Regions from separate parts of the Enterobacter sp. genome, predicted to be linked through region 2. Evidence: predicted binding sites of a transcription regulator. Region 2 holds the regulator's gene; each other region holds the start of a gene.

What was found. The regulator CRP, encoded in region 2, controls carbon source genes, mostly activating them, when cyclic AMP is high. The targets are predictions, from matches to a motif close to ATGTGANNNNNNTCACAT.
Region 1: msrB (peptide-methionine (R)-S-oxide reductase MsrB) is a predicted target of CRP. The motif match lies at 2,287-2,304, and genes of this name have one in related genera.
Region 3: ACWYRJ_RS16535 (CidA/LrgA family protein) is a predicted target of CRP. The motif match lies at 4,648-4,665, and genes of this name have one in related genera.
Region 4: ldtB (L,D-transpeptidase) is a predicted target of CRP. The motif match lies at 4,945-4,962, and genes of this name have one in related genera.

The regions. Positions count from the first base shown of each region.
Region 1 covers NZ_CDRQYH010000067.1:6,562-14,099, reverse strand. Annotated here, with positions in the region: gene ACWYRJ_RS16930 (MipA/OmpV family protein) at 1-50, shown strand, start outside; gene ACWYRJ_RS16925 (D-hexose-6-phosphate mutarotase) at 129-1,013, opposite strand; gene gapA (glyceraldehyde-3-phosphate dehydrogenase) at 1,086-2,081, opposite strand; gene msrB (peptide-methionine (R)-S-oxide reductase MsrB) at 2,422-2,835, shown strand; gene ACWYRJ_RS16910 (YeaC family protein) at 2,892-3,155, shown strand; gene pncA (bifunctional nicotinamidase/pyrazinamidase) at 3,201-3,842, opposite strand; gene ansA (asparaginase) at 3,852-4,868, opposite strand; gene sppA (signal peptide peptidase SppA) at 4,931-6,787, opposite strand; gene ACWYRJ_RS16890 (NAD(P)H nitroreductase) at 6,955-7,506, shown strand.
Region 2 covers NZ_CDRQYH010000005.1:93,411-100,948, reverse strand. Annotated here, with positions in the region: gene ACWYRJ_RS03265 (ABC transporter ATP-binding protein) at 1-732, shown strand, start outside; gene ACWYRJ_RS03260 (hydrolase) at 845-1,867, shown strand; gene ACWYRJ_RS03255 (YheU family protein) at 1,864-2,082, shown strand; gene ACWYRJ_RS03250 (phosphoribulokinase) at 2,113-2,982, shown strand; gene ACWYRJ_RS03245 (OsmC family protein) at 3,049-3,453, opposite strand; gene crp (cAMP-activated global transcriptional regulator CRP) at 3,765-4,397, shown strand; gene ACWYRJ_RS03235 (YccS/YhfK family putative transporter) at 4,455-6,542, shown strand; gene argD (bifunctional acetylornithine/succinyldiaminopimelate transaminase) at 6,539-7,538, opposite strand, start outside.
Region 3 covers NZ_CDRQYH010000063.1:8,672-16,209, reverse strand. Annotated here, with positions in the region: gene licT (BglG family transcription antiterminator LicT) at 1-173, opposite strand, end outside; gene ACWYRJ_RS16555 (carbohydrate porin) at 340-1,629, opposite strand; gene dusC (tRNA dihydrouridine(16) synthase DusC) at 1,988-2,920, opposite strand; gene ACWYRJ_RS16545 (AraC family transcriptional regulator) at 2,962-3,759, opposite strand; gene ACWYRJ_RS16540 (type 1 glutamine amidotransferase) at 3,819-4,523, shown strand; gene ACWYRJ_RS16535 (CidA/LrgA family protein) at 4,714-5,109, shown strand; gene ACWYRJ_RS16530 (CidB/LrgB family autolysis modulator) at 5,106-5,801, shown strand; gene cdd (cytidine deaminase) at 5,931-6,815, shown strand; gene sanA (outer membrane permeability protein SanA) at 6,943-7,538, shown strand, end outside.
Region 4 covers NZ_CDRQYH010000004.1:64,283-71,820, forward strand. Annotated here, with positions in the region: gene ACWYRJ_RS02500 (M14 family metallopeptidase) at 1-101, opposite strand, end outside; gene ACWYRJ_RS02505 (glycoside hydrolase family 1 protein) at 400-1,776, shown strand; gene ACWYRJ_RS02510 (PTS sugar transporter subunit IIC) at 1,828-3,150, shown strand; gene ACWYRJ_RS02515 (GntR family transcriptional regulator) at 3,166-3,882, shown strand; gene ldtB (L,D-transpeptidase) at 3,925-4,845, opposite strand; gene ACWYRJ_RS02525 (ABC-F family ATPase) at 5,068-6,663, shown strand; gene ACWYRJ_RS02530 (TIM-barrel domain-containing protein) at 6,753-7,538, opposite strand, start outside.

The DNA.
Region 1 (7,538 bases), on a different contig from region 2:
ATAAGTCCTGGGCAGGTATCTTCTCTGTGGGTGTGAGCTACAAGTTCTGATTGTGCATTAATTTAGTGCAATCTATGCATCAAAACGGGGCGCTTGCGCCCCGTTTGCTTTAGCATGGTGCAGCGAAATTATCGCTTCACAATGCGAATCGTCTGCCCTAAACGAGACGGTTTTTCTTCACTCGCTTTCTGCGGGTTGGTCACGCGAGCCGTTTCCACGCAGACAAACGTTTTATAACCCTCATCCGTCATGTCGGCCATGCTGACGGACAGCGCAGGACCCGGGTTCCAGCCCACCACATCGCTGTGATGATGATGGACCACTTCAATGCCGCGGTTCAGGGCGCCGTCGTGGATCACGCTACACGCTTCCGGGTGCAGGTAGACGCGGTCGGTACGGTCAGGGAATGCCTGAACGCCGTCGCTCAGTTTGCCTTCTTTCGCGTTATCGACTTTATCGATATAGGTATCGCCCAGGCCGCTCACCTTCACTGCGCTGATATCACCCACGTTGAAATAGGTGTGCAGGGCAGAGGTGGTTTCGAACTCGCCGTGAGCTTCCAGTTCGATTTCACAGGTTTTACCCAGCTTGAAGCGGGCATACAGGGTGAAATCGTGCGGCCACAGGGCGAGGGTTTCATCATTAGCCTGCAGCTCAAAGGTCAGCACTGCGCCGTTATCGTCTTCGTTGTGCGCTTTCAGGGTCCACTGCTGGTTACGGGCAAAACCGTGAGAAGGCAAACCCTGCTGGGCGGACGGGCCGAACCACGGCCAGCAGATAGGCACGCCACCGCGGATCGCTGCCCCTTTTTTGAAGGAGGTCGCATCGCTCAGCCACAAACCTTCTGCTTCGCCTTCCGGTTTCCAGGAGAGCAGGTGAGCGCCGTTCAGCGCCACGGACGCTTTAACACGCGGATGGTCAACGACGATGATATCAGCACCGTCAATCTGACGGCGGGAGAGCACAGGGGTAAGCTGTTCGACTACCGGAAGTGCAAAAATTTTATTAATCATTAAGCAATCCTCTGTCTTATAAATAAAAAAGGCGACCGAAGTCGCCTTTTTGGATCAAGCACTCATCTCAACTTATTTGGAGATGTGAGCGATCAGGTCCAGTACTTTGTTAGAGTAGCCAGTTTCGTTGTCGTACCAGGAAACCAGTTTAACGAAGTTGTCGTTCAGTGCGATACCTGCTTTAGCATCGAACACGGAAGTGCACACTTCACCGTTGAAGTCGGTAGAAACAACGTCGTCTTCGGTGTAGCCCAGAACGCCTTTCATTGCGCCTTCGGAAGCAGCTTTGATTGCTTTCTTAATTTCTTCATAAGAAGCAGCTTTTTCCAGACGAACGGTCAGGTCAACAACGGATACGTTTGGAGTTGGAACGCGGAACGCCATACCAGTCAGTTTGCCATTCAGTTCTGGCAGTACTTTACCTACAGCTTTAGCAGCACCGGTAGAGGATGGGATGATGTTCTGAGCCGCGCCACGGCCGCCGCGCCAGTCTTTGTGAGATGGGCCATCAACGGTTTTCTGAGTAGCGGTGGTCGCGTGAACGGTAGTCATCAGACCTTCGATGATGCCGAAGTTGTCGTTGATAACTTTAGCCAGCGGTGCCAGGCAGTTGGTGGTGCAGGATGCGTTAGAGACGATATCCTGGCCAGCGTAAGTTTCGAAGTTTGCACCACGAACGAACATTGGGGTGTTGTCTTTGGAAGGACCAGTCAGAACAACTTTCTTCGCACCAGCGGTGATGTGTTTACGCGCAGTTTCGTCGGTCAGGAAGATACCGGTTGCTTCAGCAACAACGTCAACACCGATTTCGTTCCATTTCAGGTTAGCTGGGTCTTTTTCAGCAGTAACGCGGATGGTTTTGCCATTAACAACCAGGTGGCCGTCTTTCACTTCAACGGTGCCGTCGAAACGACCGTGAGTTGAGTCGTACTTCAGCATGTACGCCATGTATTCAGCGTCCAGGAGATCGTTGATACCAACGATTTCGATGTCAGAACGTTTCTGAGCAGCACGGAAAACAATACGGCCGATACGGCCAAAACCGTTGATACCTACTTTGATAGTCATATATTCCACCAGCTATTTGTTAGTGAATAAAAGGTTGCCTGTAAAATTACAAAAACCTTACGCAGCGTCAAGCGGAATCGTGTCAATCATTGCGACAAATCAATCCTGTGACTAACGTTTGTGCGACTGACTCGCCTCACTTTCCCTTTGAGCTTGCACCCATATGGGGGCTGCGCCGGGATTTTAAAGTCCTCGCAGGATAAAAATGTGAACGTGATCACAATTGCCTGACCGCTTATTCGCGACACATAAGTTTAGATCAAAAGTGCACGCAAGGGTGTTAATGTTTTGTTAGAATCCGGGTTGAAAGATGTCTGTTTCAACAGCGAGATGTAAGCATATGTCGAACCAACGTAACCCTGACGATTTGAAAAAAAACCTCACAGAAATGCAGTTTTACGTGACGCAGAATCACGGAACGGAACCGCCGTTCACCGGGCGTTTACTGCACAACAAGCGGGACGGCGTCTACCACTGCCTGGTCTGTGATGCCCCGCTGTTTAATTCACAAACGAAATTTGATTCTGGCTGCGGCTGGCCGAGTTTCTATGAGCCGGTGAGCGATGAGGCAATCCGCTATCTGACCGACTCGTCGCACGGCATGGTGCGTACGGAAATTCGCTGCGGCAACTGCGACGCGCACCTTGGGCACGTTTTCCCGGATGGACCTCAGCCTACCGGCGAACGTTTCTGCGTAAATTCAGCCTCAATGAGCTTCACCGATGATGAAAACGGTGACCAGATTAAGGGTTGAAAAAACGATTCAGCAAATTATTCCTTTGAAAGGGCGCGAGTGTGAATATTGATGACATGATTAGCGGCATGACACCGGAGATTTATCAGCGTCTGGTGACCGCCGTGGAGCTGGGAAAATGGCCCGACGGCGTTGCGCTGACGCCGGAGCAAAAAGAGAACAGTTTGCAGCTGGTGATGCTGTGGCAGGCGCGCAACAACAACGACGCACAGCACATGACGATCGACACCAAAGGCCAGATGGTGATGAAGAGCAAGCGCGAGCTGAAAGAGGACTTCGGTATCACGCCGAAGCCGATTGCGACGATTAAAATGCAATAACGGTGCGGATTGATGCCCTCTCCCACAGGGAGAGGGCGTAAAAGACTATGCCTGCGTTTCCTGCCAGTCTTCGAGCGTATACAGGGTTGCGCCTTCCGCAGCCATATCCATAAACGCCTGAGCGCTGTCCTGTGGTTGAATGTTCACCCCGCGGCAGCCGTCGGTGATAACGCTGACGGTGTAGCCAAGCTGAAGCGCATCCAGCACGGTGAACTTCACGCAGTAGTCCGTCGCCAGGCCCAGTACGATCAGCTCCGTGATTTCGTGGTGACGCAACCAGGCGTCCAGCGCCGTTTTCTGGCGATGCCCGTTATCAAAAAACGCGCTATAGCTGTCGATAGCAGGGTTTTCACCTTTATGGAACACTGCGTCGACGGCTTTCTGGTTCAGGAGCGGATGTAACTCCGCGCCTTCCGTCTGCTGTACGCAGTGATCCGGCCAGAAAGTTTGCGCCAGCCCGTCGAGTTCACCCTGGGTGAAGGGCTCTACGTTGTGCTGGCTGGCAAAGCTGCCGTGATTCGCAGGGTGCCAGTCCTGGCTTGCGACAACCGCTTCACCACGGGCTTTGCACCAGTCAATCAGCGTGTTTGCCACGTCAACGGTGCTGTCACCTTCGGCGACGGCCAGCGCACCGCCCGCGCAGAAATCATTTTGCAAATCGACCAGTAGCAGGGCGCGTTGCTTCATGAGCACTCCTTATTCGTCCGGGGTCAGTTCGCCGCGAAGGTTTTGCATCATCGCGCTGCGAATGGACTGAATGTCCAGATCCTGACTCAGTAAATAGTGAAGTTTAGTCAGCGTTGCCTCAACGGTCATATCGAAGCCGCTGATCACACCCGCATGCGCCAGCGCGTTGCCGGTGGCATAGCCGCCCATATTCACTTTACCGGACATACACTGGGTCAGGTTCACGACCACAATTCCGCGCTCGCTGGCTTCCTGAAGCTCTTTCAGAAATTCGCCATTCTGCGGCGCATTGCCCACGCCGTAGGAGCGCAGGATTAGCGCCTTCACCGGCTGGCGCAGGAAGTTACGCACCACGTCCGCAGAGATACCCGGATAGATGGTGACCACGCCAATCGGTTGCGGAGTAATCGGATGCACAATCAGCTCGCCCGCTGTGTTCGGCGCAGGAGGGGTTCCCAGACGACGGATATGAATACCGGCCTCAAGCAGCGGCTGCAGGTTTGGGGAGGCGAAGGCGTCAAAGCCGTCGGCATGGGCTTTGGTGGTGCGGTTACCGCGATACAGACGGTTGTTAAAGAACAGCGACACTTCGTTAATCGGGTAATTCGCCGCCACGTACAGGGAGTTCAGCAGGTTGATCTGCCCGTCCGAGCGCAGCTCCGCCAGCGGAATTTGCGACCCGGTAACGATAACCGGCTTGCTCAGGTTCTCCAGCATGAAGGAGAGCGCCGAGGCGGTAAACGCCATGGTGTCGGTGCCGTGCAGGATCACGAAGCCGTCGTACTGGTCGTAATGGGCTTTAATGTCATCCGCGATATGCTGCCAGTCTTCCGGCGTCATGTCGGAGGAGTCCATCAGCGGCTCGTATTCATGGATCGTAAAGTCAGGCATTTCCGGACGGTGGAATTCTGGCATCAGTGCAAGCTGACGCTGCAGGTGGCCGGAGACGGGGATATAGCCGTTTTCAGAGCGCTGCATACCGATGGTACCGCCAGTGTAGGCTACATAAATCGATTTCTTCTGCATGGTAGTGAGTTCTTGTTCTTCAAAAGAAAAAAATCCCCTCTTCGCGAGAAGAGGGGACGGTTTTAACGGACGTTCGCGCAGGTCAGGCAAAACGCGTAACGACTCTGTGGATCGTTAAAGGCCGCAAGCTTATCGCTTTCCGCCTTCATCGCTTTTGCCGCCGTGGCGACAGGCGCAGGCAGGTAAGCCTGCAGCGCCTCCGGCAGCATGGCACGTACCGAGCCGGACATGCTGTCCATGACCATATCGAAGAACGACGGTTCGTCCTGGTAATACTCGATATGCCACTGCTTAAGCTTCGCCAGTTCGGCGGCTTTCTTCACCGCGTCATCGAAGTCACCCAGGCTGTCCACCAGCCCGTTGCTCTTCGCATCCTGGCCGGTCCAGACGTGGCCCTGTGCAATCTGGTCGATCTGCTCAGGCGTCTTTTTACGCGAGTCCGCGACCAGGGTGATAAAGCGTTTATAGCCGTTCTCAATGCTGAGCTGCATCATCTCAGAAACTTCCGGCGGCAGGGATTTGGTCACCGACACATCCGCCAGCGGAGAGGTTGCTACACCATCGGTATGCACGCCCAGAGAATCCAGGCTGTTTTCCACGGTGTTGATCACCCCGAAGATGCCAATCGAGCCGGTCAGCGTGCTTGGATTAGCCACGATATAGTTGGCTGGCGTGGAGATCCAGTAACCTCCGGAGGCGGCCATTCCGCCCATTGAGACGACGACCGGCTTGCCTGCGGCGCGGGCCGCGGCAAGTTCAGCGCGGATCACCTCAGAGGCGCTGACGCTGCCGCCAGGGCTGTTGACCCGCAGGACAATTGCCTTCACTTTCGGATCGAGGCGAGCATCGCGGATTTGCGACGCGGTAGTATCGCCGCCCACGTTCCCCGGGGTCTCCTGACCGTCCATGATCGCACCGTTGGCAAAGACCACCGCGACGCTGTCACCGTTCTCATCCGGTTTTTTCGTCGAGTAATCATACATGCTGATGGCGCTGTAATTTTTGTCCTCTTTGCTCCAGCCAAACTGTTTGCTCAGGGATTTTTCAATCTCGGCGCTGGTGCCCAGGGCATCAACCAGTTTGTTATCGAGCGCATATTTTGCGGTATCACCGTCAACCTTACGCAGGCCTTCGAGCACGCCCTGCGCGCCAGGGAACACCTGCTCAGGCGTAATCTGACGGTTAGCGGCAACGGTGCCGAGATAGTTTTGCCACAGCTCGCCAATCCAGCGGCTGTCCGCTTCGCGGGCGGCAGGGGACATATCGTCGCGGATAAACGGCTCCACGGCGGATTTATACGTGCCGACGCGGAAGACGTGGGTGGTGACCTTCAGCTTGTCGAGCAGCGATTTATAGTACAGGCCATTGGTGGCAAAGCCGTGCAGATCGACCGTGCCCTGCGGGGAGAGCCAGATCTTATTGGCAAAGCTCGCCAGATAATATTGCCCCTGGCTGTAGCTATCGCCCACGGCAATCACCGGTTTGCCGCTGTCGCGGAACTCGCGCAGCGCTTTACCGATGTACTGCATGGAAGGCTGATCGCCACCGGCAAAATCTTTCAGATCCAGCACGATACCGGTGATGTTGCGGTCGTCTTTGGCCTGACGGATGGTATCGACGATATCGAACAGGGAATTCTCCTGCAGGCGGTCTGATGTCGCGCCAAACAACTGGCGGCTGATTACGCCCAGACGGCTGCTGGCGGAAGGTTTATCAACAATAACGCCGGTGATATCGAGTAACAGCGCCCCGCGGGTCGAATGCTGCGCCTGATTTGCGTTACTGATGTGCATCCAGATTCCCGCGCAAACCAGAACCAGAAAAATGAAGAAGATGTTCATCACCAGGTTGCGGACGAAGTTGAGCAGTCGCCACGTCCATTTAAAGAAACCGGCAATGATTCGCCAAAGGGTTCGCATGTATTCTCCCTAACCAGAAAATGACTGTTTCCGTCGCCACTGGACGGTAATGTTGGGTTATCGTAATGACCCAACCGCCACTTGTCAGCAGGAATCGCCTGCCAGGCTGTAACAAAATCTGCCGTCGTGTTAATTTTGTGAGTAAATTTCAAGAAAGGAGTTAACCAATGGACGCACTCGAACTGCTTGTTAACCGCCGTAGCGCTTCCCGTCTGGCCGAACCTGCCCCGGCAGGCGAGCAGCTGGAGAACATTCTGCGTGCCGGCATGCGTGCCCCCGATCATGGCACACTGCAGCCGTGGCACTTCTTTGTAATTGAAGGCGAAGGCCGCGATCGCTTCAGCCAGCTGCTGGAGCAGGGGGCGGTGGCCGCCGGGCAGGATGAGAAGGGCATCGACAAGGCGCGCAATGCCCCGTTCCGTGCACCGATGATTATTGCTGTCGTGGCAAAATGTCAGGCCGACCATAAGGTCCCGGTCTGGGAGCAGGAAATGTCCGCGGGCTGTGCGGTAATGGCGATGCAAATGGCCGCCGTCGCGCAGGGCTTCAATGGCATCTGGCGCACCGGGCCGCTGACGGAGAGCGCAGCCGTACGGGAAGGATTCTCCTGTGGCGAGCATGACAAAATTGTCGGCTTCCTCTATCTCGGCACCCCGCAGCTTAAAGCCTCCAGCACCATCAGCGTGCCGGACACCACGCCTTTCGTCAGCCGTTTCTGATAACGCGCGCTAAACTGTCTGGATTCTGAGCA
Region 2 (7,538 bases):
GAATCCCCGATTCAGCACCTCGCGCGTCTGGCGCCGCAGGAGATGGAGCAGAAGCTGCGCGACTACCTCGGCGGCTTCGGCTTCCAGGGCGATAAGGTCACTGAAAACACCGAGCGCTTCTCCGGGGGCGAAAAAGCCCGTCTGGTGCTGGCGCTGATCGTCTGGCAGCGTCCGAACCTGCTGCTACTCGATGAACCGACCAACCACCTGGATCTCGATATGCGTCAGGCGCTGACCGAAGCGCTGATTGAGTTCGAAGGCGCGCTGGTTGTGGTTTCGCACGACCGTCACCTGATCCGCTCCACCACGGACGATCTCTACTTAGTGCACGATGGCAAAGTGGAACCGTTCGATGGCGATCTGGAAGACTACCAGCAGTGGCTGACGGACGTGCAGAAGCAGGAGAACCAGCCGGAAGAGTCAGCGAAAGACAACGCCAACAGCGCGCAGGCACGTAAAGACCAGAAGCGCCGTGAAGCGGAGCTGCGCACCCAGACGCAGCCGCTGCGTAAAGAGATAGCCCGTCTCGAAAAAGAGATGGAAAAGCTCAACGCCACGCTTGCCGATGTTGAAGAGAAGCTCGGCGACAGCGGCCTGTATGACCAGAGCCGTAAAGCTGAACTGACGGACTGCCTGCAAACCCAGGCGAAGACCAAATCCAGCCTTGAAGAGTGTGAGATAGCGTGGCTCGACGCGCAGGAACAGCTGGAAGCGATGCTGCAGGCTGACTGACCTGTTTACCCCGTTTTAAGAACAGAATCCGTACCGGGTTCGGAAATCCAGCTTAAACGGGGTACAATTCGGAAAGTATCGTAAATTTCCGACAAGAATCAGCATCGCGCTTATGACCCAAATCATTCCATCAGACTTCGACATTGCGGCCGAAGACAGCACTGAGTTCGTGCCTATGCGCGGCGTGGCCAATCCCCATTTGCAGACCATGCTGCCACGACTGATCCGCCGCAAGGTTCAGTTCACCCCGCACTGGCAACGGCTTGACCTGCCAGACGGTGATTTTCTGGATCTCGCCTGGAGCGAAGCGCCGGAACAGGCTCGCCATAAGCCGCGTCTGGTGGTCTTTCACGGTCTGGAAGGCAGCCTGCACAGCCCGTATGCCCATGGGCTAATTGAAGCGGCAAAAGCGCGCGGCTGGCTCGGCGTGGTGATGCATTTTCGCGGCTGTAGCGGCGAACCGAATCGTCAGAAACGCATTTATCACTCGGGTGAAACAGAAGACGGGACGTGGTTTTTACACTGGCTGCGGGAAAATTATGGCACCGTGCCAACGGCCGCCGTGGGCTACTCGCTGGGCGGCAATATGCTGGCCTGTCTGCTGGCCAAAGAGGGCGAAAGCGTGCCGCTGGAGGCCGCCGTCATTGTCTCCGCGCCGTTTATGCTCGAGCAGTGCAGCTACCATATGGATAAAGGCTTCTCCCGCGTCTACCAGCGTTACCTCCTCAACCTCCTGAAGGCCAACGCGGCACGTAAACTGAAGGCCTACCCGGATACCCTGCCGGTCAGCCTGCGCCAGCTGAAAAAGGTACGCCGCATTCGCGAGTTCGACGACCTGATCACCGCGAAAATTCACGGCTTCGCCGATGCGATTGACTATTATCGTCAGTGCAGCGCCATGCCGCTGCTCAGCAAGATCACGCAGCCAACGCTGATTATTCATGCCAAAGATGACCCGTTTATGGATCATCACTCGATTCCCGCGCAGGAATTCCTGCCCGACAACGTTCACTATCAGTTGACCGAGCACGGCGGCCACGTCGGGTTTATCGGCGGCACGCTGCGCCGCCCGAAAATGTGGCTTGAGGCGCGTATTCCTGACTGGCTAACCCCTTATCTTGACGGTGCAAAATGATTATTCCCTGGCAGGATCTGGCTCCCGAAACGCTCGATAATCTGATTGAAAGCTTTGTATTACGCGAAGGCACCGATTATGGTGAACAGGAACGCTCGCTTGAGCAAAAGGTCAACGATGTAAAGCGCCAGCTGAAAAGCGGCGACGTGGTGCTGGTGTGGTCAGAACTGCATGAGACGGTCAATATCATGCCCCGCAACGCGTTTCACGGCTGATCTTCCACCCTTTTCAGTCAGGGAGTTGCTATGTCTGCCAGACATCCGGTTATTGCCGTTACGGGATCGAGTGGTGCGGGAACCACCACCACAAGCCTCGCATTTCGCAAGATTTTCGCCCAGCTGAATCTCCGTGCGGCGGAGGTCGAGGGCGACAGCTTTCACCGCTACACGCGTCCGGAAATGGACATGGCCATCCGTAAGGCGCGCGATCTGGGTAAACACATCAGCTACTTCGGCCCGGAGGCCAACGACTTCGGCCTGCTGGAACAAACCTTTATCGAGTACGGTCAGAGCGGCAAAGGGCAGTCCCGCAAGTATCTGCATACCTATGATGAAGCCGTTCCCTGGAATCAGGTGCCGGGAACTTTTACCCCATGGCAACCGCTGCCGGAACCCACTGACGTCCTGTTTTACGAAGGATTACACGGCGGCGTGGTCACCCCGCAACACGACGTGGCGCGCCACGTGGACCTGCTGGTCGGTGTGGTCCCTATCGTGAACCTGGAGTGGATCCAGAAGCTGACGCGCGACATGAGCGAACGTGGCCATTCGCGAGAGGCGGTAATGGACTCGGTGGTACGCTCCATGGAAGATTACATCAACTTCCTGACGCCGCAGTTCTCCCGCACCCATATCAACTTCCAGCGCGTGCCGACGGTGGATACCTCCAACCCGTTTGCCGCCAAAAGTATCCCATCCCTGGATGAGAGCTTTGTGGTGATTCATTTCCGCAATCTCGAAGGCATTGATTACCCCTGGCTACTGGCCATGCTGCAGGGCTCGTTTATTTCGCACATGAATACACTGGTCGTACCGGGCGGAAAAATGGGGCTGGCGATGGAGCTCATCATGACGCCGCTGGTGGAGCGACTGATGGAAGGGAAACAGATTGCGTGAGCATGTTCCCTCTCCCTGTGGGAGAGGGTTAGGGTGAGGGCATCAACACGCACGATGCCCCATCAATCAAGCCTCGATCACTTCATACGAATGCGTGATTTTTACCGCTTTCTCCAGCATTAACGCTACAGAGCAGTACTTCTCCGCAGACAGGTCCACCGCACGTGAAACCGCCGCATCTTTCAGTTCTTTACCCGTGACCACAAAGTGCAGGTTAATATGAGTGAACAGACGTGGCGCCTCTTCACGACGTTCTGAGGTGAGTTTAACCTCACAATCCGTCACGTCATGACGACCTTTTTGCAGAATCGACACCACGTCAATGGCGCTGCATCCGCCTGCCGCCATCAGCACCATTTCCATTGGGCTTGGCGCTTTATCGCCGGAGTTACCGTCCATTAAAATCTGGTGCCCTGACGCGGACTCGCCCAGGAACGTTAAACCTTCAACCCATTTCACGCGCGCTTGCATATTCTTAAACTCCAACGTTGCATTTTTGGTGACAGATTACGCGTGCGTTACATTTCTCGCAATGGAAGGCGACCTGCATCATGCTGAAGCGAGACACCAGGAGACACGCGGCGAAAGCTATGCTAAAACACTCTGGATGCTACAGTAATACATTGACGTTACACATGTATGCAGAGGACATCAAACTTTACTGGCTGCGAAACGTTACGGTAGCCGACTTCCCAGGGTATGGGTAAGAATTCGATTGCAACCCCAGAGTCCGGATGCATCTGATGACTCTGGTGACAGCTTATAACAGAGGATAACAGCGCATGGTGCTTGGCAAACCGCAAACAGACCCGACTCTCGAATGGTTCTTGTCTCATTGCCACATTCATAAGTACCCATCTAAGAGCACGCTGATTCACCAGGGTGAAAAAGCGGAAACGTTGTATTACATCGTTAAAGGCTCGGTGGCAGTGCTGATCAAAGATGAAGAAGGGAAAGAGATGATCCTTTCTTATCTGAACCAGGGCGATTTCATCGGTGAACTGGGCCTGTTTGAAGAGGGCCAGGAACGTAGCGCCTGGGTTCGAGCAAAGACAGCATGTGAAGTGGCTGAAATTTCTTACAAGAAGTTCCGTCAGCTGATTCAGGTTAACCCTGACATCCTGATGCGTCTTTCTTCCCAGATGGCGCGCCGTCTGCAGGTCACCTCAGAGAAAGTGGGTAACCTCGCCTTCCTGGACGTTACCGGCCGTATCGCGCAGACCCTGCTGAACCTGGCGAAACAGCCAGACGCCATGACCCACCCGGACGGCATGCAAATTAAAATTACCCGTCAGGAAATTGGTCAGATCGTCGGTTGCTCCCGTGAAACAGTGGGCCGTATCCTGAAAATGCTGGAAGATCAAAACCTGATCTCCGCCCACGGTAAAACCATCGTGGTCTACGGAACGCGTTAATTCCGCTTAAACGGCGTGCCATCGCCAGGTGTCACGCCGTTTTTGTCTCTATTCCCCATGTGGCGCAGGCTGATCTATCACCCGGAAGTTAACTACGCACTGCGACAAACGCTGGTGTTGTGTCTTCCTGTGGCCATAGGTCTGATCCTCGGACATCTTCAGCAGGGCCTGCTGTTTTCCCTCGTGCCCGCCTGCTGCAACATCGCCGGTCTGGACACGCCGCATAAGCGCTTTTTCAAACGCCTGATCGTTGGCGGCTGCCTGTTTGCGGGCTGTAGCCTCGCCGTACAGCTTTTACTGGCTCGTGATATCCCGCTGCCGCTGATCCTGACCGTGCTGGCGATGACCCTCGGCGTCACGGCGGAAATCAGTTCGCTGCACGCTCGCCTGCTTCCCGCGTCGCTGATTGCGGCCATCTTCACGCTGAGTCTCGCCGGGAATATGCCGGTGTGGGAGCCGCTGCTGATCTACGCTCTGGGGACGCTGTGGTACGGGCTGTTTAACTGGTTTTGGTTCTGGCTGTGGCGGGAACAGCCGCTGCGCGAATCCCTGAGCCTGCTCTATGTGCAGCTTGCGGATTACTGCGAGGCCAAATACACCCTGCTCACTCAGCATACCGATCCGGAAAAATCCTTACCGCCGCTGCTGACGCGCCAGCAGAAGGTGGTGGATCTCATAAGCCAGTGCTATCAGCAGCTACACATGCTCACCGCCAACAAGAATCACGAATACAAACGGCTGCTGCGCACCTTCCAGGTCGGGCTCGATCTGCAGGAACATATCTCCGTTAGCCTTCATCATCCGCAGGAGGTGCAAAAGCTGGTCGAGCGCAGCCACGCCGAAGCGGTGATCCGCTGGAACGCGCAGTCCGTCTCCGCACGCCTGCGGGTGCTGGCCGATGATATTCTCTATCACCGCTACCCCACGCGCTTTAACATGGATAAACAGCTCGGCGCGCTGGAGAAAATCGCCCGCCAGCATCCGGATAACCCGGTCGGACAGTTTGCCGCCTGGCACTTCAGCCGCATCGCCCGGGTGTTGCGCACCCAGCGTCCGCTTTATCCACGAGACCTGATGGCGGATAAGCAAAAACGGCTGCCGTTATTGCCCGCGCTCAAAAGCTATCTTTCTTTTAAATCTTCCGCCCTGCGCAACGCCGCAAGGATTAGCGTGATGCTCAGTACCGCCAGCCTGATGGGCATGGCGCTGCATCTGCCGAAGCCCTACTGGATCTTAATGACCGTGCTGTTTGTCACCCAGAACGGCTACGGTGCCACGCGGGTGCGTATTCTGCACCGGGCGGGCGGCACCATGGCCGGACTGATCATTGCGGGCGTGACGCTGCACTTCCACGTGCCGGAAGGCTATACCCTTGCAGGGATGCTGGCGATCACGCTGGTGAGCTATCTAATTATCCGCAAAAACTACGGCTGGGCGATGGTGGGCTTTACGGTGACGGCGGTATATACCCTGCAGCTGCTTACGCTCAATGGCGAACAGTTTATTGTCGCCAGGCTGATTGATACTCTGATCGGCTGCCTGATTGCCTTTGGCGGCATGGTCTGGCTCTGGCCGCAATGGCAGAGCGGGCTGCTGAGACAGAACGCCCACGACGCGCTGGAGGCCGACCAGCAGGCCATTCGCCTGATCCTGAGCGACGACCCGCAGCCGTCCCCGCTGGCGTATCAGCGCATGAAGGTCAACCAGGCGCACAACGCCCTTTTCAACTCGCTCAACCAGGCGATGCAGGAGCCAGGCTTTAACTCGCACTATCTTGCCGATATGAAGCTCTGGGTGACGCACAGCCAGTTTATCGTCGAGCACATTAACGCCATGACCACGCTGGCGCGCGAGCACACGATGCTGACGCCGGACCTGGCGCAGCGCTATCTGCAGTCATGTGAAATTGCGTTGCAGAGGTGCCAGCAGCGCCTGGAGTATGACGCGCCGGGCGAGTCGGGAGACTCAAACATTCTGGAAGCGCCGGAGACGTTGACCCACGGGCCAATGAGCACGCTGGAGCAGCACTTGCAGCGCGTGCTGGGGCATCTGAACACCATGCACACCATTTCGTCGGTGGCATGGCGTCAGCGTCCGCATCACGGCATTTGGTTAACGCGCCGGTTGAAACGAACCGAATATTAGCCTTTAACGATCTTCGCAACCGCCGCGGCAAAGCGGGTTAACCCGTCTTCAATATCCTTATCCTCCACCACCAGCGACGGCGCAAAGCGCATCACGTCCGGCCCGGCGTTGAGCACCATCACCCCTTCGCGAGCGGCGGCGTGCAGAAAGTCGCGCGCGCGGCCCTTGTACCGCGGCTTCAGCTCGGCGCCAATCAGCAGCCCCATCCCGCGGATCTTGCTGAACACGTCGTACTGCTCATCAATCTTTTTCAGGTGCTTCACAAACAGCTCGCGCTTCGCGCTAACGCCGTTCAACACCTTTGGCGTGTTGATGATGTCGAATGCGGCACCCGCCACGGCGCTGGCCAGCGGGTTACCGCCGTAGGTGGAGCCGTGAGAACCGACGTGGAACGCAGAGGCGATCTCCTGTGTCGTCAGTACCGCACTCACCGGGAAACCACCGCCAAGCGCTTTGGCACTGGTCAGAATATCCGGCGTCACGCCGTAGTGCATATAAGCGAACAGATCGCCGGTACGCCCCATCCCGCACTGCACTTCATCAAAGACCAGCAGCGCCTGATGCTCGTCGCACAGCGCGCGCAGCCCTTTCAGGAATTCCGGGGTTGCCGCAGTCACGCCGCCTTCACCCTGGATCGGCTCGACAACAACTGCGCAGGTGTGGTCGTCCATCACCGCTTTCACCGCGTGCAGATCGTTAAACGGCACGTGGACGATATCGGCCGGTTTTGGGCCAAACCCGTCGGAATACTTCGGCTGGCCGCCAACAGAGACGGTAAAGAAGGAGCGTCCGTGGAAGGCGTTGTGGAAGGCGATGATTTTGGTTTTATACGGGCTGTGGCGCGTTGTCGCGTAGTAGCGCGCCAGCTTAAAGGCAGTTTCGTTGGCTTCAGTGCCAGAGTTCATAAACAGCACGCGTTCCGCGAAGGTCGCATCAATGATCTTGCGGCCCAGGCGCAGCGCCGGTTCGTTGGTGAACACGTTGCTGGTGTGCCAC
Region 3 (7,538 bases), on a different contig from region 2:
CGACGCACCAGTTCATCGCTTTGTAACGCAAACACCTTTTCAACCAACGCGGTATCCAGCGCTTCACCGACGCGCTTCTGAAAGGCCAGCCCACGGCCCATCACCACCTGTTCACGCCCGCGCTCATCCTGAACAACCACCACGTTATTATTGAGTATCTTGGCGATTTTCATCGGAACCCCAGAAACAAAAAAACCTGACCTCCGGCAGATGCCAGAAAATCAGGTTTTGCCTGCCTAAGCAGTAACAATCCAGTTCTGGCACTCTATCAGTTTCATTCGTAGCCTCAATGCGTCACGCGTCAGAAACGTGACGCGGATCGAACTTGCTACGGTGATATTAGAAGGTCACCACCGTTTTCAGCTCGGTGACCCAGGCATCCTGGGTGCGGCTGACCCCACCGGGATGGTGCCAGTACTGAATGCCCGGCTGCAGTTCTAGCCATGACGCCGGACGAAAACGGTAGTAAAACTCGCCGTTCAGGGAATGGCCCGGCACCGGGTGATATGCAGGATTGTTGTAATCGCTAACGCCGCTCAGGCTGTTCAGATAACGCTGATTGCGGGCGTACTGGCTGCTCATATCAATCCAGGTTAAGCCAAAGCCAATCCAGTCTTCCGGACGGGCGTCAAACAGCCCGCGGTAGCGCAGCGAGGCGGCATAAACCTGATGCATGTAGTTAGTGCTCTGATCCGCAAGGCTCATGCTGAACGAGGTGCTCAACCCGCGATTTGGGTCACCCTGATGCTGCGTTAGCTGCTGGTTCAGACCGGCGTACATAAACCAGGTCCGGCTGTGGGTATCAAATCCGTTTGGATCCGTCGCGCCCGGCCCACCGGATTTGCCGCGATAGAGATCGGTTTGCGGCGCGTTGGTAAACACCACGCCCAGGTTGTACGCGCCCGGCAGACCGTTAATCAGCGGACGCGCTTCGATTTCAACCGGCAGTAGTACCCCTTTGCTGCCCTTCGTCGACCAGCTCCAGGCGTGGCTGCGACTGGCGGCCTGCGGATTCTGCTCCATCACGCCGCCTTTTAAGGTCAGCGTCGGCGTTAATTGATAGGCAAGCGTGGTGCCCCAGGTGTGCACGTTCCAGTTGTTCCAGGTCAGTGAGTTGGCGGACTTTCCACCGCACTGGGACAGCAGCTGGAAATCACAGGGGATAATTTGATCGAAGGTCTGCACCTTGTTCATCATCCCTATGCGCCAGGTCAGACGCCGGTCGTCAAAGCTGCGGGCAAAGGTCAGCCAGCCCAGACGGGTAATGGATTGCCCGCCCCAGCTCTCCTGGGTCAAATCGTTAAAGTTGACGCGCGGATCCTGCACGCGTTTGGTGGTGAGATCGTCATTGTGGTTGCGGTTAACGATGTTTCCCTCGATACGCGCGTCCGGGATACCGGTCCAGCGCTCCAGGTCCTGGTTGAAGGTCAGCGCGAACTGGTCAATATAGGCCACGTGGGAGTCGTGGTTATATCCGCCACCGCCGTTCCAGCCAATTTCATTCAGGTATCCGAGGTTATAGGTAAAACCGTTATCGTTAAGGATTTTACGTATGCCGAGCATTTCGCCCAGAACAGGCTCCGGCGGAGCTTCAAACCCTAATACCGTTCCGTTCCAGTCTTGCGCCATCGACAGCGGGGATATCGCCAATAAGGCGAACACATAGAGTTTATTTTTATATGCCATAATAACAACCTGTGATTGAGTATTGAGTGCGTAACCGGCCGCAGGAAGTTTTTCTATTTCCTGTCGATAATTCATTTTTTAAAATCATTAAAAAGCGCTAAGCCAAATGTCTCTCCTGCGTAAACGACAGGCAAAAAAAAACCTAAGCGCTCCACAGCGAAAATGCTGTGAAACGCTTAGGTTTTGCCTGTTAACCAGTAACAATCCTGCGTTGAAAACAGTGGCACCTTAACACCGTCGCGCCACGTTGAAAACCTGAACTGTTTTCTGTTTTAAAAAAGTGTGAGCAATTTAACGCTTATTATTTCGACTGAATTACCCGGGCAATATCAGCCGACGTCTGTAAAGTACGAATCTCCTGAAATAACCCCAGCGCTTCATCGTACTCTTTGCGTAAATAACTCAGCCACTGCTTAATTCGCGCGACGTGATACAAACCGGTATCGCCCTGCTTTTCCAGACGGCTGTATTTTTGCAGCAGCGTGACGACGTCTGCCCACGGCATTCGCGGTTCGTTATATTTCACCACCCGGCTGAGGTTAGGGACGTTCAGGGCGCCGCGACCGATCATTACCGCATCGCAGCCGGTGGCCTGCAGACAGGCCTGCGCGCTCTCGTAGTCCCAGATTTCGCCGTTAGCGATCACCGGAATAGAGAGGCGTTTGCGGATCTCGCCGATCGCATGCCAGTTTATGCGCTCGGCTTTGTAGCCGTCTTCTTTGGTGCGGCCATGCACCACCAGCTCGGTGGCTCCGGCCTGCTGCACCGCATCGGCGATTTCAAACTGCCGCGCGTCGCTGTCCCATCCCAGGCGCACCTTAACCGTCACCGGCAAATGCGCGGGCACTGCCTCACGCATGGCTTTCGCGCCGCGATAAATCAGCTCAGGATCTTTCAGCAAGGTCGCCCCGCCGCCGCTGCCGTTCACCAGCTTCGACGGACAGCCGCAGTTGAGATCCACCCCGTAAGAGCCCAGCTCAACCGCGCGGGCGGCGTTTTCCGCCAGCCATTCAGGATACTGGCCGAGCAGTTGAATACGCACCAGCGTACCGGAAGAGGTCCGGCTCTGGTTGTGCAGCTCGGGGCATAGACGGTAGAAGGATTTTACCGGCAACAGCATATCGACCACGCGCAGAAATTCCGTCACGCAGAGATCGTAGTCGTTCACCTCGGTCAGAAGCTCGCGCACGAGGGAGTCGAGCACGCCTTCCATTGGGGCCAGTAAAACACGCATAGCAGTACCTGTGAAAAAAGACGCGCTATAGTAGCCGCTCTCTATATCGCTGGGAAGCGCTTCTGTTCAGGGAGAAAGTCAGCCGGAGTTGCCCCGACAACGGCGCGAAACGCCGCCGCAAATGCCGCCTGCCCTGAAAACCCCAGCATCCAGGCCACCTGCTTAACCGGGTATCCGTTGGCGAGCAGGTCCAGCGAGGCACAGATCCTTGCGCGCTGTCGCCAGGCCCGGAAGCTAAAGCCGGTATCTTTGATAAACGCGCGTGAGAATGTGCGTTCAGACATAGCGGCCTGTTCCGCCAGCCTTTCCATAGAAACATCCCAGAGATTGCTGGCAATGATGTCACAGGCAACGCGATGTAAGCGCTCATCCACGGGCATCGGTAATTCGGCCGAGATTTGCTGAGCTTCACTGAGAATATCGAGCAGCAAAACGGCCATGCTGCGCTGACTGGCTGGCCGGTATTCCGCGCTGAACAGCCCGGCAATCAGCTCTTTGAACAACGCTGTTGCCATAATGACGTGAACCTCTTCTTTCCGTTTAAAAGATCCGCATTGCGATATCAGCGTGGGGCTAAACCAGACCGCGCGGAGCTCCGTTGCGGATAACACGCTATAGGTGTGTTCCTGAAAGGGAGGGATCCACAGCGCGCGCTGCGGCGGTATGACCCAACGCTTATTGCCGGTTTCGACCAGCATCACCCCTTTGATGGCAAACAAAAGCTGTCCCTGTGAATGCTGGTGAGGCGGATCCACTTCGCCGCGCGTATAGCTAATAGCCCCTCTGGACCATCCGATGTCATCGTCATGAATTGGCGTTTTATCGATAACGGTTGGCATTTCACATTCCTCCCTTCCACTTATGATACTGCTTGTACACGTAACCGGAGAGAGACGCAATGCACATTCATTTTATCATTCATGAACATTTCGAAGCGCCGGGCGCCTATGAAATCTGGGGTAAAAGCCGCGGCCATACTCTGAGCTACACCAGAGTTTATCAGGGCGATCCTTTACCCGAGGAGCCGGGGACCACGGACCTGCTTATCATCATGGGAGGCCCGCAGTCCCCCGCTACCACGCCTGAGGAATGCCCCTGGTTCGATGCACAGGCGGAGAAGGCACTCATCAGCCGCGCGATAGAGGCAGGTAAAACGGTGATAGGCGTTTGTCTTGGCTCGCAGCTTATCGGCGAAGCGCTGGGGGCAGCGTTTAGCCATAGCCCGGAAAAAGAGATCGGCAAATTTCCCGTCAGGCTCACCGATGCAGGCAAGGCGAACCCGCTGTTTGCGGATTTTGGCCACGAATTGAACGTCGGTCACTGGCATAACGATATGCCTGGGTTGACGCCACAGGCTAAGGTGCTCGCTTACAGCGAGGGCTGTCCCCGCCAGATCGTGCAATACAGCGAACGGGTTTACGGTTTCCAGTGCCATATGGAGCTGACGCCGGAGGTGGTAGAGTTGCTGATTGAGCATTCGCAGAGTGACCTCCGCCGCGCGGGTGAATTCCGTTTTGTCGAAACGGCGGAAAAACTCCGCTCGCATGATTATCGCGAAATGAACCAGGTGCTGTTTTCTTTTCTCGATAAACTGACCGCCTGACGCTGATGCCTTCTCTGGCGCGTTACTTCGCCAGTGCAATTCCTTTCCTCTAAACTATTGCCTGCACCAGTAAGATGATACCGGACGTTCCATTCCGGAATGTCTGGTATGCTCAAAATTCATGATGTGATCCGTGGCACATTTTTAAGTTTAATTGTATGATGAATGCGTTTCAGCAAGGACTATCACCATGAGCAAAACATTGAACATTATCTGGCAATATCTGCGCGCATTCGTCCTGATTTACGCCTGTCTGTATGCCGGGATTTTCATCGCGTCGCTGCTGCCCATCACCATTCCCGGCAGCATTATCGGCATGCTGATCCTCTTTGTGTTGCTGGCGCTGCAAATCCTGCCTGCAAAGTGGGTCAATCCCGGCTGCTTCGTCCTCATTCGCTATATGGCGCTGCTTTTCGTGCCTATCGGCGTCGGGGTCATGCAGTATTTTGATTTGCTCAAGGCCCAGTTCGGCCCGATTGTTGTCTCCTGCTCGGTGAGTACGCTGGTGGTTTTCCTGGTGGTGAGCTGGAGTTCGCATCTGGTGCATGGCGAACGTAACGTGGTCGGGGAGAAAACAAAAAAATGATGGCCAATATCTGGTGGTCGCTGCCGTTAACCCTGGCGGTGTTCTTTGCCGCGCGCAAGCTTGCCGCACGTTTTAAAATGCCGTTGCTGAACCCGCTGCTGGTGGCAATGGTGGTGATTATTCCGTTCCTGCTGCTCACCGGCATTTCTTACGAACGCTACTTTGCCGGCAGCAAAATTTTAAACGACCTGCTGCAGCCCGCCGTTGTGGCGCTCGCCTTTCCTTTATACGAGCAGCTGCACCAGATCCGCGCCCGCTGGAAATCCATCATTACCATCTGCTTTGTCGGCAGCCTGGTGGCGATGATCACCGGTACGTCGGTGGCGCTGTTGATGGGGGCCTCGCCGCAGATTGCCGCCTCTATTCTGCCTAAATCTGTGACCACGCCTATCGCGATGGCGGTTGGGGGTAGCCTCGGCGGGATCCCGGCCATTAGCGCGATGTGCGTCATTTTCGTCGGTATTCTCGGCGCGGTGTTTGGCCACAGCCTGCTGAACGGGATGCGCATTCATACTAAAGCGGCACGAGGTCTGTCGATGGGGACAGCTTCCCACGCCCTGGGCACTGCCCGCTGCGCGGAGCTGGATTATCAGGAAGGGGCGTTTAGCTCGCTGGCGCTGGTGATCTGCGGAATTATCACCTCCCTGCTGGCCCCGTTCATTTTCCCGCTGATTCTGGCGGTGATGGGCTAAAATTTGCGATGCGTCGCGCAAATTTCATTTTGCTTTCATAAGTTGCATACATAATGAGAAGTGGATCACATATAAAGCCCTGGCGGCTCCGTAAACTACCGATCCATTAACCTTTATGAGGCAAACGCCATGCACCCACGTTTTCAAGCTGCTTTCGCCCAGCTTGCAGAGAATTTGCAGTCAGCCCTGGCTCCCGTTCTGGCAGATGCACACTTCCCCGCCCTGCTGACCGCGGAGCAGGTCACGATGCTGAAACAGGCAACGGGACTGGACGAAGACGCGCTGGCTTTCGCACTGCTACCCCTGGCTGCCGCCTGCGCGCGGGCCGATCTCTCCCACTTCAACGTCGGGGCCATTGCGCGCGGCGTCAGCGGTACCTGGTACTTCGGCGGCAACATGGAGTTCCTGGGCGCGACCATGCAGCAAACGGTTCACGCCGAGCAGAGCGCCATCAGCCACGCCTGGCTGCGCGGTGAAAAAGCGCTGAGCGCCATTACCGTTAACTACACTCCGTGCGGCCACTGCCGTCAGTTTATGAACGAGCTGAACAGCGGGCTGCAGCTGCGCATCAATCTGCCGGGCCGCGCGCCGCACACGCTGGGCGATTATCTGCCTGACGCATTTGGTCCGAAAGATCTGGAGATCAAAACGCTGCTGATGGACGATCAGGACCACGGTTACGCCCTGTCCGGCGATGACCTGAGTCAGGCAGCGATTCGCGCGGCGAATAAAAGTCACACGCCATACAGCAAGTCCCCGAGCGGCGTAGCGTTGCAGTGCCGTGATGGCCGAATCTTCACCGGCAGCTATGCGGAAAACGCCGCGTTTAACCCAACCCTGCCACCGCTGCAGGGCGCGCTTAACCTGCTGAGCCTGAACGGCTATGATTATCCGGACATTCAGCGCGCCATTCTGGCTGAGATTGCCGATGCGCCGCTGATCCAGTGGGATGCCACCGCCGCAACGCTCAAAGCGCTGGGCTGCACGACGATCGACCGCGTACTGCTGGCGTAATCCTTCCGGCGGGCAAAAATGCCCGCCCGTTTGCTGAAAAACCCCTCAGTTGAGTCGCTGTTTCTTGCGCTAACCAGGCGGGTAAAGTAGCCTGAGTTAAATTTCACCTTCGGTACGAGCCATCTGCATGTTAAAGCGCGTTTTTTACAGCCTGTCTGTCCTGGTCGGCATACTGCTGTTGATCGTGCTGGGGCTCGACCGCTGGATGAGCTGGAAAACCGCCCCCTACATCTTTGATGACCTGCAGGACCTGCCGTATCGTCAGGTTGGCGTGGTGCTCGGCACCGCCAAGTATTACCGCACAGGCGTAATCAATCAGTATTATCGTTACCGCATCCAGGGCGCGCTGAACGCCTACAACAGCGGCAAGGTGAACTACCTGCTGCTGAGCGGCGATAACGCCCTGCAAAGCTACAATGAACCGGTGACGATGCGTAAGGACCTGATTGCCGCGGGCGTGGATCCGGCCGATATCGTGCTCGACTACGCCGGGTTCCGCACCCTGGACTCCATCGTGCGCACGCGCAAAGTCTTCGACACCAACGACTTCATCATCATCACCCAGCGCTTCCACTGCGAGCGCGCGCTGTTTATCGCCCTGCATATGGGCATTCAGGCGCAGTGCTACGCGGTGCCGTCGCCAAAAGATATGATGAGCGTGCGCGTGCGCGAGTTCGGCGCCCGCTTTGGTGCCCTGGCCGATCTGTATATCTTCAAACGCGA
Region 4 (7,538 bases), on a different contig from region 2:
CCCTGTACCTTATCACCCGTATACACCGTTGCCGCGTAAGTCATTGAGCATGGCAGCGCTAAGCTGAGAGCGAATGCGATACGGCCAGTAGATATCTTCATGAGCGTCATTTTCCATTTGATAGAGTTAAGATTTTTTACTTTCCGGCCTGGGCCGTGGTTCGTGCTCATTAAGTTAATAGTGATTTTATGAGGCCAGCCAGTGGCACGAGCGGGAAATGTGATTTTGCATAGGCTAAGGCACCGGCTTCAATAACAGGGTTTGCGCGATTCATTTCCTGCCCGACGTTTCTTTCCGACATGCCTCACAAAAAACGATCCTCCGCTTTGATCGACATGCCATCTTCACCTATATGACTAGTCATGAATTTTTAAATGACTAGTCATATAGGGAGGGACCATGAACAATCAGCTGCCGGCAAACTTTTTATGGGGCAACTCGGTATCGAGCATGCAGACGGAAGGTGCCTGGAATGAGGGCGGAAAGGGGATGTCGGTGTACGACATTCGTGAAGCCGGGGAGAATGTCTCCGACTGGAAAGTGGCGACCGACTCCTATCACCGCTACCGTGAGGATTTCGACCTGATGCAGGATCTGGGGATGAACTGCTACCGCTTCCAGATCTCATGGAGCCGCGTCTGCCCGCTGGGAGACGGCCCGTTCAACGACGAAGGCATCGCGTTTTACGACCGCTTTATCGACGATCTCATCGCCCGCGGCATCAAGCCGATGATCTGCCTGTACCACTTCGATATGCCGCTGGCGCTGGCGCAGGAGTACAACGGCTTCAACGACCGCCGCGTGATGGACGCCTTTATCCGCTACGGCAAAAAGATGATCGACTGCTATGGCGATCGCGTGAAGTACTGGCTGACCTTCAACGAGCAGAACATCTTCCATATGCCGGAAGCGTTTCGCATTTCTGGCTACATGAAAGGCGAGAAAACCCTGCGCGAGCTGTACGAGCTGCAGCACCACACCATGGTGGCGCACATGTCGCTGACCGAATACCTGCACCAGACCAAACCGGGCCAGCTGATGGGCGGCATGCTGGCGCACCAGCTGATCTATCCGGCCACCTGCAAACCGCGCGATATTTTCTGCGCCCAGCAGTATGACGAATTTCTTAACCAGAACCTGCTGCGCGTCTTTGCCGGGCAGGGCTACAGCCCGGCGGTGATGGCGGTGGTGGAGCAGGAGGGCTTCGGCGATATCTACCGCGCTGAAGATTTAGCGCTGCTGGCGCGCACCAAAAACGACTATATGGCCTTCAGCTACTACGCCAGTAAAACGCTGGACAGCGATGCGATCCCGGAAGGCACGCCCGTGAACTATTACCTGCTGCACGGCGAGAAAAATAACCCGTACCTGAAAGCCACCGAGTGGAACTGGCAGATCGACCCGCTCGGTTTTCGCACCATCATTACCCGTTATTATAACGACTGGCGCCTGCTGGTATTCCCGATCGAAAACGGCATTGGGGTGATTGAGTCCTGGGACGGCGTGAACCCGATTGAGGACACCTACCGCATTGACTACCACCGGGCGCACATCGAGGCGATGAAGGCGGCGATGTTCGAGGACGGGGCAGCGGTCATTGGCTACCTCGGCTGGGGGTTAATCGACATTCTCAGCTCTCAGGGTGATATGCGTAAGCGCTACGGCGTGGTCTATGTCAACCGTGAAAACCACGACCTGAAAGACCTGAAGCGCGTGCCGAAGAAGAGCTACGCGTGGTTAAAACAGGTTATCCATACCAACGGACGCGAGATGTAAGCCGTACGCTGCCGGGCCGTTTTTGTGACTGATTGATGGGAAATATCCGCTATGTCTGAAACAAAAATAACACCGCACATGCAGTCTTTTGTCGATAAATTTGTAGAGTTCTCGGCGCGCCTGGCAAACCAGGTGCACCTTCGCTCCCTGCGCGACGCCTTCGCCACGGTGATGCCCATTTTCATCCTCGCCGGTCTGGCGGTGCTGGTGAACAACGTGGTGTTTCCGTGGATTTTTCACGGCGACACGCTCGCGCAGTGTAAGGTGTGGGGCGAGGCGATTATCAACGGCACGCTGAACATCGCCGCGCTGCTGCTAGCCCCGATGATTGCCTGGTCGCTGGCGCGCAACAAAGATTTCGACAATCCGGTCTCGGCAGTGGTTATCGCCGTCAGCAGTTTTATCATCATGATGCCGATGCGCTTACAGGTTACGCCCGTTGGCAGCGACGCTGCGGTGAACGTCACGCAGGTGCTGACGTTCGCCAATATCGGCTCAACCGGCATTTTCGCCGGGGTGCTGATTGGGCTGCTCTCAACGGAAGTGTTCATCGCTATTTCGCGCCTGAAGGCGCTGCACATATCGCTCGGGGAAAATGTGCCCCCGGCGGTGAGCAAATCCTTTACCGCGCTGATCCCGACGATCCTCACGCTCTCCCTGTTCGCAGTGCTGGCGGCGATACTGGCAAACGTGCTGCATACGGACCTGATCCATCTCATTACGACCTTTATCCAGCAGCCGCTGCGGCTGATCAACACCAGCCTGCCGGGGACGATTTTCATCTACAGCTTCGGTAACTTCCTGTTCACGCTCGGTATTCATCAGTCAGTCGTTAACAGCGTGGTGCTGGAGCCGTTCCTGCTGATCAACACCAACGAGAACATGCTGGCCTTCGCCAACGGCCAGCCGATCCCGCACATCATCAACAACATCTTCGTGCCGACCTTTGGCATGGTGGGCGGTACGGGCAGCACCATCTCGCTGCTGATTGCCATCTTTATCTTCTCCCGACAAAAGTCGGCGAAGCAGGTGGCGCGTCTGTCGCTGGCGCCGGGCCTGTTTAACATCAATGAACCGGTGATTTTTGGCCTGCCGATTGTGTTTAACCTGCCGCTGATGATCCCGTTTGTGCTGCTGCCCGCGATAGGCATTTACGTCGCCTGGCTCTGTACCACGCTGGGATTAATGTCGCGCTGCGTGGTGATGATCCCGTGGACCACGCCCCCGATTCTCAGCGCCTGGCTGGCGACGGCAGGGGACTGGCGGGCGGTAGTGGTGCAGTTGGCAATCATCGTATTTGGTGTATTCTTCTACCTGCCTTTCCTCAAAATTGCCGAGCGAGTGGCCTTGAAAAACAGCGGGATAGAAAACTAACAGAAAGGAAGGACGATGGCGGCGAAGTACATCACCATAGCGCGGGAAATCAAGAAACGCATTATCAGCCAGCAGTACGCCGCCAATGAACCGCTCCCGGACCAGTTTGCGCTGGCGGCGGAGTTCAGCACCAGCCGGATGACCATTCAGCAGGCGATGCGCCAGCTGATCGTCGAAGGTCTGGTCTATACACGTCAGGGCCAGGGCACATTTATCCGCAAAAACTTCCTCCAGCTCTCGCAGTGGGATCTCTCCGGCAGCGACTACTTCGGCGCGACTAAAACCTGGGAACACCTGGGCAAGGTAACCAGCCAGGTGGTGCATTTTGAGCTGCGCTTCCCGAACGAGAAAGAGCAGGCGTCGCTGATGATCAATGCCGATGCGCCGATCTATGACTTCATTCGCCTGCGTTTGCTGAACGGTGAACCTATGTCGCTGGATTCCACGGTGATGCCGATGAATCTGGTGCCGGGCCTGACGAAAAACCATCTTGAAGGTTCAGTGTTCCAGTACGTGCAGGAGACGCTGGGGCTGAAAATTATGGGGTCGTATCGGGTGGTGCGGGCGCTTAAGCCCAGCGCGCTGGACAGGGAGCATCTGGTCTGCGAGGAAACCGATCCGGTCCTGGAGGTAGAGCAGGTCATTTATCTGGAAGATGGCACAGCGCTGGAGTATGCCCACTGTCACTATCGGTACGACCACGGCGGGATTGTGATCGTGAATAACGGGTAAAAAAAAGCGGGCAACGAGGCCCGCTTTTTTAATGCTTCTCTATCAGTTCAAACGCACCGGCATACCGGAGCGGTTCTGCACGGCCTGGTCAACAATCGCCGTTTCAACGTCTGGCTGAGAAGTCACCGCCTGTACCGCGCTGTTCAGCGTAACAGGAACGACTTCGTTGTTGTTGATCTGGTCTTCGCTGGTGGACAGCGGGTTGTGCACTTCGATGTAGCGGCTGCCGTCTGGCTCAGAGGTCGCTTTCACCGGTTCGTTGATGAACTGCACGCGCGTACCGACCGGCACGTTTTCGAACAGGAATTTAATGTCATCGTTACGCAGGCGCACGCAGCCGTGGCTCACGCGCAGGCCGATACCGAAGTTGGCGTTAGTACCGTGGATAGCGTACAGGCGACCAATGTACAGAGCATACAGACCCATCGGGTTATCCGGGCCTGCCGGTACTACGGCTGGCAGCGGTTCGCCCGCAGCGATGTATTCCGCGTGCATTTTGGCAGTCGGCGTCCAAGTCGGGCCCGCTTTCTTACGCTCGACTTTCGTGGTCCAGTTCATCGGGGTATCTTTACCCAGCTGGCCGATACCGATTGGCAGCACGATAACGGTGTTGGTGCCTTTCGGGTAGTAATACAGACGCATTTCGGCGCTGTTAATCACGATACCTTCATGAACGGTATCCGGCAGGATCAGCTGCTGAGGAATATTCAGCACGGTACCCGCTTTTGGCAGATACGGGTCAACGCCCGGGTTTGCTTCCAGCATGTTAGACAGGCCCAGCTGGTACTGCGCAGCGAAATACTCCAGCGGCTGAGAGTTACCTTCTGGTACCGTCACCACTTGGTTTTGACCCACCAGACGGCTTCCGTCGGTCGGCAGGGGATACGTCACCGCAGACGCGGTCTTACAAAAACCTACTACGGCTAACGCCGCCGCAAAAAGCGTTGTTAATTTCATGTTCATGTTGTGCGAGGTATCTAAGCCATTCTGGCGATGAGTTGATAAGTCTGAATCTGTGATGGGAGCGCATTATATGTGCATTCCCGCTAACAGGGAATTCAGATGTGTACGAAATCACATTTTTTTCGATTTTGTTAAAGTTTAGTGGATTGCCGCAACACGGGATCTCAATTCGGAATTGTGGCATAATGCCGTGTTTATCACACTTTTCGCAGGAATCTCCCCGTGTTAGTTACCAGCAACGTCACTATGCAGTTTGGCAGTAAGCCGCTGTTCGAAAACATTTCCGTCAAATTTGGCGGCGGCAACCGTTACGGCCTGATTGGTGCCAACGGTAGCGGAAAATCCACCTTCATGAAGATCCTCGGCGGCGATCTGGAGCCGACCCTCGGCAACGTCTCGCTCGACCCGAACGAGCGCATCGGTAAGCTGCGTCAGGATCAGTTCGCCTTCGAAGAGTTCACCGTGCTCGACACCGTGATCATGGGGCACGCGGAGCTGTGGGAAGTGAAGCAGGAGCGCGATCGCATCTACGCGCTGACCGAAATGAGCGAAGAAGATGGCTATAAGGTGGCCGATCTGGAAACGCAGTACGGCGAGATGGACGGTTATTCTGCGGAAGCGCGTGCGGGCGAGCTGCTGCTGGGCGTGGGGATCCCCGTTGAACAGCATTACGGCCCGATGAGCGAAGTTGCCCCTGGCTGGAAGCTGCGTGTGCTGCTGGCACAGGCGCTGTTCTCTAACCCGGACATCCTGCTGCTCGACGAACCGACGAACAACCTGGACATCGACACCATCCGCTGGCTGGAGCAGACGCTGAACGATCGCGACAGCACCATGATCATCATCTCGCACGACCGTCACTTCCTGAACATGGTCTGTACGCACATGGCGGATCTCGACTACGGCGAGCTGCGCGTGTATCCGGGCAACTACGACGAGTACATGACCGCGGCCACCCAGGCGCGCGAGCGTCTGCTGGCGGATAACGCCAAGAAGAAAGCGCAGATTGCCGACCTGCAGTCCTTCGTCAGCCGCTTCAGCGCTAACGCCTCTAAATCGCGTCAGGCAACCTCGCGTGCGCGTCAGATTGATAAAATCAAGCTGGAAGAGGTTAAAGCCTCCAGCCGTCAAAACCCATTCATCCGCTTCGAGCAGGACAAGAAGCTGTTCCGTAACGCGCTGGAAGTGGAAGCTCTTACCAAAGGCTTCGATGAAGGCCCGCTGTTTAAAAACTTCAACCTGCTGCTGGAAGTGGGCGAGAAGATTGCCATTCTGGGCGCCAACGGCGTGGGTAAGTCCACCATGCTGAAAACCCTGGTCGGCGAACTGCAGCCGGACAACGGCACCGTGAAATGGTCCGAAAACGCGCAGATTGGTTACTACGCGCAGGACCATGAATATGAGTTCGAGAATGACCTGACCGTCTTCGACTGGATGAGCCAGTGGAAGCAGGAAGGCGACGACGAGCAGGCGGTACGCAGCATTCTGGGTCGTCTGCTGTTCAGCCAGGACGACATCAAGAAGCCGGCTAAAGTGCTTTCCGGTGGCGAGAAGGGACGCATGCTGTTCGGCAAGCTGATGATGGAAAAACCAAACATCCTGGTGATGGACGAACCGACTAACCACCTGGATATGGAATCGATCGAATCCCTGAACATGGCGCTTGAGATGTATCAGGGCACCCTGATCTTCGTCTCTCACGACCGTGAGTTCGTCAGCTCGCTGGCGACCCGCGTGATCGAAATTACGCCAGAGCGCGTGGTGGACTTCACCGGTAACTACGAAGATTACCTGCGCAGCAAAGGTATCGAGAACTAAAAACGCCGGGTGGCGGCTTCGCCTTACCCGGCCTACGTTCTATCCCCTCTCCCTGTGGGAGAGGGTTAGGGTGAGGGCATCCGCCCGCACTATACCACCCACTCGCTCCCTTCAGTCCCGTTCACCAGCAGTTTGCGTTTCTCCCCCGCCGGTAACGACACTTTCAGCGCTTTCCACGCTGGACGATAATCCCCGCGCGCGTTCACCTTCAGGTTGATGGTTGCGCTGTCGCACACCATCTCCCATTCCACCCACAGCGCATTGCCGTTCTGGTAGCCCCAGCTTTCACCGTCGTCTTCAAACAGCAGCCCCGAGCTTGTGCCGACGCCTTTCACCGGGAACAGCTTCAGCTCGCGGGTCGTATCTTTTTCGGCACTCACATGCGTGATGCGCTCGCTCAGCGGCAGACCGGCTCCGGCGCGCACCAGCAGCGGCAGTTTTTCCAGCGGCGCATCGAGGACGATCGATTGTCCGCCCGCATACCACGCGTGGGTGTAAAAATCGTACCAGCCCGTTTCGTTATCCGGCAGCCAAACCCGGCGCTCGCGCTGCCCGGCTTCGACGACGCTGGCGACCAGCAGGTCGCGGCCAAGCAGGAAGTCGTCGCACTCTTCGAAGGTCTGCGCATCGCGCTCGTGGTCGAGGAAGGTCGGGCGCAGCATCGGCTCGTCGTCGGCGTGCGCCTGCCAGAGCAGGGTGTAGAGATACGGCAGCAGGCGGTAGCGCAGCTCAATCGCGCCGCGAATGGCAGGCGTGACGCCCGGATACATCCACGGTTCGTTGACGGTGTGGTCATCGTTCCACGAGTGAATGGTAAAGCGCGGGTGCATCACGCCGTTCTGCACCCAGCGCACGAACAGCTCGGCGTCCGGCTT